3 regions of the Nonomuraea sp. NPDC003754 genome follow, and region 1 is predicted to be linked to each of the others. Evidence: predicted binding sites of a transcription regulator. Region 1 holds the regulator's gene; each other region holds the start of a gene.

Region 1 (2,267 bases):
TCCACGCCCTCGAGGTACTCCACGACCACGCCCTCGACCCGCAGGTCGTGACCCCAGATCTTCTCCACGAGCGCGGCGTCGTGCACGCCCTCGACGTAGATGCGGCTCTCCCGCGCGACCCTGGCCCGCAGCCCCTCGACGGCGATCGAGCCGGAGGCGCTGCGCCGGGGACCGGCGGGGGCGGCGGCGGGCCGTACCAGGGTCACGGGCCTGCCCTCCAGCAGGAACGCGGCGGGCGCCAGCGGGAACAGCCGCCGCTTGCCGAAGCGGTCCTCGAGCGTGACCGCCTCCTTGTCGCAGGCCACCACCGCGCCGCAGAACCCGCTGTCGGCGTCCTCCACGACCAGGTCGCGTTCGGCCGGCACGACCGGGATCTTCCCCTTGCCGGGGCGCCGCCAGTTCCCCGCAAGGACGTCACGCTCGTACATGGGGGGACCGTAGCAAATCGCCGTGTCGCAGCGGCGCGCGACGAGAAGGACGCCAGGGCCCCTCTTCGGGGTACCGCCAGGGGGGCGGTGGAACGTCGGTCATGGACAGTATTGTCGGCGTACGGCTTGCGGCCGGCTTGACTCCGCGTGTTATCGCACCTTGTGGGCGAGAGCCGTACACTTGGCACTCGGGAACACAGAGTGCTAGACCTGTCGTTCCTCAACAGGCAGGGAGGTGAGCACGTGCTCGATGATCGGAAGCTTGCGGTGCTCCGCGCCATTGTCGAGGACTACGTGTCCACCAACGAACCGGTGGGCTCGAAGGCGCTGGCCGAGCGCCACAACCTGAACGTCTCCCCGGCCACGGTCAGGAACGACATGGCGGCGCTGGAGGAGCAGGGCTACATCGCCCAGCCCCACACCAGCGCCGGACGGGTGCCGACGGACAAGGGCTACCGGCTCTTCGTGGACAGGCTGTCGCAGATCAAGCCGCTCTCGGCCGCCGAGCGCAGGGCGATCGAGACGTTCCTCGCCGGTGCGGTCGACCTCGACGACGTGGTCACCCGCACGGTCCGGTTGCTGGCGCAGCTGACCAGACAGGTGGCGGTGGTGCAGTACCCGACGCTGTCGCAGTCGACGGTCCGTCATCTGGAGCTGGTCCCGCTGACCGACAGGCGGGTGATGTTCGTGCTGATCACGAACACCGGCCGGGTCGAGCAGCGCGTCATCGAGCTACCCGAGCCGATCGAGGAGTCGAGGGTCGCGCACCTGCGCGCGGTGCTCAACGCGTGCCTCGACGGCTGCGGGCTCAACAAGGTGCCCGAGCAGGTCGCCGACCTGCCCGAGCGGCTGGCGGTCGAGGACCGGCCGGCGGCGGCGACGATCCTGTCGGTGCTGCTGGAGACCCTGGTCGACCGCCACGACGAGAAGATCGTCTTCGCCGGGGCGGCCAACCTGGCGGGCGCCGACTTCACCACGGGCCTGCGCGACGTGCTCGAGGCGCTGGAGGAGCAGGTCGTGCTCATGCGCCTGCTCGGCGAGACTTCCGACATGCCGACCACGCTCACCGTCAGGATCGGCTCGGAGAACCCCTACACAGGACTGCGTGGCACCTCCCTCGTCGCCACCGGGTACGGTTCCGGGGCCCGCCTCGGCGTGCTCGGTCCCACCCGGATGGACTACCCCGTGACGATGGGCGCTGTACGCGCGGTGGCCCGCTACGTCAGCCAGATCCTGGCTGCATCATAAGAGGTCGATAAGTGGCAAACGACTACTACGGCACCCTCGGGGTGCGCCGTGACGCCAGTCAGGACGAGATCAAGAAGGCGTATCGTCGGCTGGCGCGCGAGCTGCACCCCGATGTGAACCCCGATCCGGCGACCCAGGAGCGCTTCAAGGAGATCACGCAGGCCTACGAGGTCCTGTCCGATCCCAACAAGCGCCAGATGTACGACCTGGGCGCCGACCCCTTCGCGAGCGCGGGCGCGGGTGCCGGAGCCGGCGGATTCGGCGCAGGCTTCCCCTTCAGCGACATCATGGACGCCTTCTTCGGCACGGCGGGCGGCGCCCGAGGCCCCCGCTCGCGCGCCAGGAGAGGGCGCAACGCGACCATCAGGGTCGAGCTCGACCTGCGCGAGGCGGCGTTCGGCACCACCAGGGAGCTCAACGTCGACACGGCCGTGCTGTGCGAGGTGTGCTCCGGTTCGGGCGCCGCTCCAGGCACGCATCCCGACACCTGTGACATGTGTCAGGGGCGCGGTGAGATCTCCCAGGTCACCAGGTCGTTCCTGGGCCAGGTCATGACCTCGCGGCCGTGCCCCCAGTGCGGCGGCTTCGGCT
Region 2 (2,267 bases), on a different contig from region 1:
CGGCGTTGAGGCCCTCACCCGGGGTGAGGTTGCGCACGCGCTCGACCACGACGCCGCCCTCGAGGCCGGCGTTGACCGCGATCTGCTTCAGCGGCTCCTCCAGCGCCTTGCGGACGATCGCCGCACCGGTGGCCTCGTCACCCTGGAGCTCGAGCTTGTCGAACGCCTTGGTGCCGGCCTGCAGCAGGGCCACGCCACCGCCGGGGACGATGCCCTCCTCGACGGCCGCCTTCGCGTTGCGGACGGCGTCCTCGATGCGGTGCTTGCGCTCCTTGAGCTCGACCTCGGTCGCGGCACCGGCCTTGATGACGGCGACACCACCGGCGAGCTTGGCCAGGCGCTCCTGGAGCTTCTCGCGGTCGTAGTCGGAGTCGGTGCGCTCGATCTCGGCGCGGATCTCGTTGACCCGGCCGGCGATCTGCTCGGGGTCACCGGCGCCGTCGACGATGGTGGTCTCGTCCTTGGTGACGACGACCTTGCGGGCGCGGCCGAGCAGGTCGAGGGTGGCGGACTCGAGCTTGAGGCCGACCTCCTCGGAGACGACCTGGCCACCGGTCAGGGTGGCGATGTCGCCCAGCATGGCCTTGCGGCGGTCACCGAAGCCGGGAGCCTTGACGGCGACCGACTTGAACAGGCCGCGGATCTTGTTGACGACCAGGGTGGCCAGAGCCTCGCCCTCGATGTCCTCAGCGATGATCAGCAGCGGCTTGCCGGCCTGCACGACCTTGTCGAGCAGCGGCAGCAGGTCCTTGTTGGCCGAGACCTTGGAGTTGACGATGAGGATGTAGGGGTCCTCGAGGACCGCCTCCATGCGCTCGGGGTCGGTCACGAAGTAACCGGAGACGTAGCCCTTGTCGAAGCGCATACCCTCGGTGAGCTCGAGCTCGAGGCCGAAGGTGTTGCTCTCCTCGACGGTGATGACGCCTTCCTTGCCGACCTTGTCCATCGCCTCGGCGATGAGGTTGCCGATCTCGGCGTCGCCGGCGGAGATGGAGGCGGTGGAGGCGATCTGCTCCTTGGTCTCCACGTCCTTGGCCAGCTTGGAGAGCTCCTCGCTGACGCGCTCGACGGCGGCCTCGATGCCCTTCTTCAGGGACATCGGGTTGGCGCCGGCGGCGACGTTGCGCAGGCCCTCGCGTACCAGCGCCTGGGCGAGCACGGTGGCGGTGGTGGTGCCGTCACCCGCGACGTCGTCCGTCTTCTTGGCGACTTCCTTGACCAGCTCGGCGCCGATCTTCTCCCACGGGTCCTCGAGCTCGATCTCCTTGGCGATGGAGACACCATCGTTGGTGATCGTGGGAGCGCCCCACTTCTTCTCCAGCACGACGTTGCGGCCCTTGGGGCCGAGGGTCACCTTGACGGCGTCGGCGAGCTGGTTCATACCGCGCTCGAGACCGCGCCGGGCGTCCTCGTCAAACGCGATCATCTTGGCTGCCATAAGGCTAGACCTCCCAGATGCAGGGTGGCTTGCAGCGGACCGAGCCGACGCCCGCGACGGCATGGGCCCGACTCCATTCGGCGGACCCCATCGTCTCGATCCCAGTGTCTGGCACTCTCATAACCAGAGTGCCAACGAACTGTTTAGCACTCTACCCTGCCGAGTGCAAGCGAGGCGCGCTTTCGCCCAGGTCAACCCCGCACGCGGGTCGTCGCGGAGAACGCTTCGCGATCATCGCCGCTTTCGTCACGCGGCCACGCGGAGCCGTCCGCCCCCTGCCCCATGGCTCCAGAGTACGACGGGCAGGCCCGATCGGCTGACGCGGACCGGACCTGCCCGGATCGACGAAAAGGACATGACAGATCCGCACGGACTGCGCCGCCGTGTGAGCTGCCGGTGCCTTGATGGTTCTGGTTCAGACAGTCCTGACGGATTCCGCCTGGGGACCCTTCTGGCCCTGGGTTATCTCGAACTCGACCCGCTGGCCCTGCTCGAGTGCCCGATAGCCGTCCATCAAGATCGCTGAGTAATGGACGAATACATCCTTACCACCGTCTACCGCGATGAAGCCGTAGCCCTTGTCCGCGTTGAACCACTTGACGGTGCCCTGCGCCACTTCCGACTCCTCTTACTGGGCTCCGGACCCCGCCCATTCACTCGCGGGATCCGCGATCGCCACGACTTATGGGGAAATCAGCCGGACGATCGCCCTCGACCATACCTGTGGCATGCCGTAGAACAACAGAGTCAATCGCCAAACTCGTTCTCGGTGTTCGTGACGGGCATTCTTGTAGTGGCCTAAAGGTTAGTCAAATATTCCATCTTCCGA
Region 3 (2,267 bases), on a different contig from region 1:
CACGATCCAGAAGTGCTCGATGCCGGCCGCGGCGTAGATGCCGGGCTTGACGTGGTTGTCACGATGCTCCGACTCCGGCGAGACCACCTCCACCACCAGGTGGACCTCACGGGGTGTGTAGGCCGTGCGGTCCAGGTCGGCCGCGACCGTGGCGTCGATCACGACGAGATCGGGGCAGGGGCGCTGGCGGGGCGCGATGGTGACGTCCATCTGGGCCGCGATTCCGCGGTCCAGAGGGGCCTGGCCTTCGAGAGCCGTGGCGAGGCGGCGAATGACGAGATCGTGGAAGCGTCTCTGGGGGGACATGAGGAGGAGGGCTCCATCGACGAGTTCGACATGCTTGAAGAGATCCGGTTCGCCATGGGGCCCGTCCTCGGGGAGCAGGTCCAGGTCGTCGGCCGTCCACCCGCCCTCCGGTGGCAACGGCCAGTTGGCGAGGACGTGGCGCACGTCATCCATCGTGCTGGTCACGTCACGCATCGTAGCGTCGTCGTCACCGCCGTTTCTGGTCGTCACGTGGTCCAGTGTTCCCCCTTTCGCGGCTCCGTGTCGTCCGGGAGGGGAGTTTTCCGGCGCCCGAGTATCGCTCTGAGCTGAGCAGAGCGGTTCGTGTTGACGGGCAAGGCCTGCTTGCATACTGTTTCGTGTTGGCACTCTCCCCTTGAGAGTGCCAACGTGCGACGAGGCAGGTCTGACACCCGCGACGGCAGGCCCAGCTGGTCGCCTCTTCTAGATCATCCAAATCTGAAGGGGAGGTCCGATCGTGACGACCGCCACTAAGGTTCCCGTTAAGCCGCTCGGCGACCGCATTGTGGTCCAGCCGCTTGAGGCCGAGCAGACCACCGCTTCCGGCCTGGTCATCCCGGACACCGCCAAGGAGAAGCCGCAGGAGGGCAAGGTCCTCGCGGTGGGCCCGGGCAACTGGGACGAGGACGGCGAGAAGCGCATCCCGCTCGACGTCAGCGAGGGCGACATCGTCCTCTACAGCAAGTACGGCGGCACGGAGGTCAAGTACGGCGGCGAGGAGTACCTCGTGCTCTCCGCCCGTGACGTTCTCGCCATCATCGAGAAGTAAGCCGTGAGAAAGCCCCGGGCCCGCCAAGTGCCCGGGGCTTTCACCGCCAACGGACGTGCCTGATGGACCGCCATCTGCCCGACGCGTCGGCTGAGGCAGGCGACGGCGGCCCTCGTACGTCTCCGGATGGGACGCTGAGAGGACTTTTCCCATGCCGAAGATCCTGGAGTTCGAAGAGGACGCGCGGCGCGCGCTTGAGCGCGGCGTCAACGCCCTCGCGGACGCAGTGAAGGTGACCCTGGGCCCGCGCGGCCGCAACGTGGTCATCGACAAGAAGTTCGGGGCGCCGACCATCACCAACGACGGCGTCACCATCGCTCGCGAGGTCGAGCTCGAGGCGCCGTACGAGAACCTCGGCGCCCAGCTCGCCAAGGAAGTGGCGACCAAGACCAACGACATCGCCGGTGACGGCACCACCACGGCGACCGTCCTCGCCCAGGCGATGGTCCGCGAGGGCCTGCGCAACGTGGCCGCGGGCGCTTCCCCGCTGTCGCTCAAGCGCGGCATCGACCAGGCCGCCAAGGCCGTCAGCGACAAGCTGCTGGCCTCCGCGCGCCCTGTCGAGGACAAGAAGGAGATCGCCAATGTCGCGACGATCTCCGCTCAGGACGCCAAGATCGGCGAGCTGATCGCCGAGGCGTTCGACAAGGTGGGCAAGGACGGTGTCATCACCGTCGAAGAGTCCAACGCCATGGGCATGGAGCTCGAGTTCACCGAGGGCCTGCAGTTCGACAAGGGCTACCTGTCGGCCTACATGGTCACCGACCCCGAGCGCATGGAAGCGGTCCTCGAGGACCCGTACATCCTGATCCACCAGGGCAAGATCGCTTCGATCGCCGACTTCCTGCCGCTGCTGGAGAAGGTCGCCCAGACCAAGAAGGCGCTGCTGGTCATCGCCGAGGACGTCGAGGGCGAGGCCCTGGCCGTCCTGGTGACCAACAAGATCCGCGGCACCTTCACCTCGGTGGCCGTCAAGGCCCCCGGCTTCGGTGACCGCCGCAAGGCCATGCTGCAGGACATCGCGATCCTGACCGCCGGCCAGGTCGTCAGCGAGGAGATCGGCCTCAAGCTCGACCAGGTCGGCCTCGAGGTGCTCGGCACCGCCCGCCGTGTCGTCGTCACCAAGGACGCCACCACGATCGTGGACGGTGCCGGTGACGCGCAGGCGATCGAGGACCGCGTCAAGGAGATC

What was found. The regulator HrcA, encoded in region 1, represses chaperone genes, less so after heat shock. The targets are predictions, from matches to a motif close to TTGGCACTCTCNNNNNGAGAGTGCCAA.
Region 2: a site for HrcA is predicted at 1,547-1,573, ahead of groL (chaperonin GroEL). Genes of this name have one in related genera too.
Region 3: a site for HrcA is predicted at 648-674, ahead of groES (co-chaperone GroES). Genes of this name have one in related genera too.

Annotation. Positions count from the first base shown of each region.
Region 1 is NZ_JBSGJX010000007.1:95,745-98,011, reverse strand. It holds gene ACWEVS_RS11350 (DUF3097 domain-containing protein) at 1-428, opposite strand, end outside; gene hrcA (heat-inducible transcriptional repressor HrcA) at 672-1,676, shown strand; gene dnaJ (molecular chaperone DnaJ) at 1,688-2,267, shown strand, end outside.
Region 2 is NZ_JBSGJX010000019.1:36,982-39,248, reverse strand. It holds gene groL (chaperonin GroEL) at 1-1,438, opposite strand, end outside; gene ACWEVS_RS23580 (cold-shock protein) at 1,854-2,054, opposite strand.
Region 3 is NZ_JBSGJX010000001.1:498,894-501,160, reverse strand. It holds gene ACWEVS_RS02245 (Uma2 family endonuclease) at 1-480, opposite strand, end outside; gene groES (co-chaperone GroES) at 764-1,075, shown strand; gene groL (chaperonin GroEL) at 1,227-2,267, shown strand, end outside.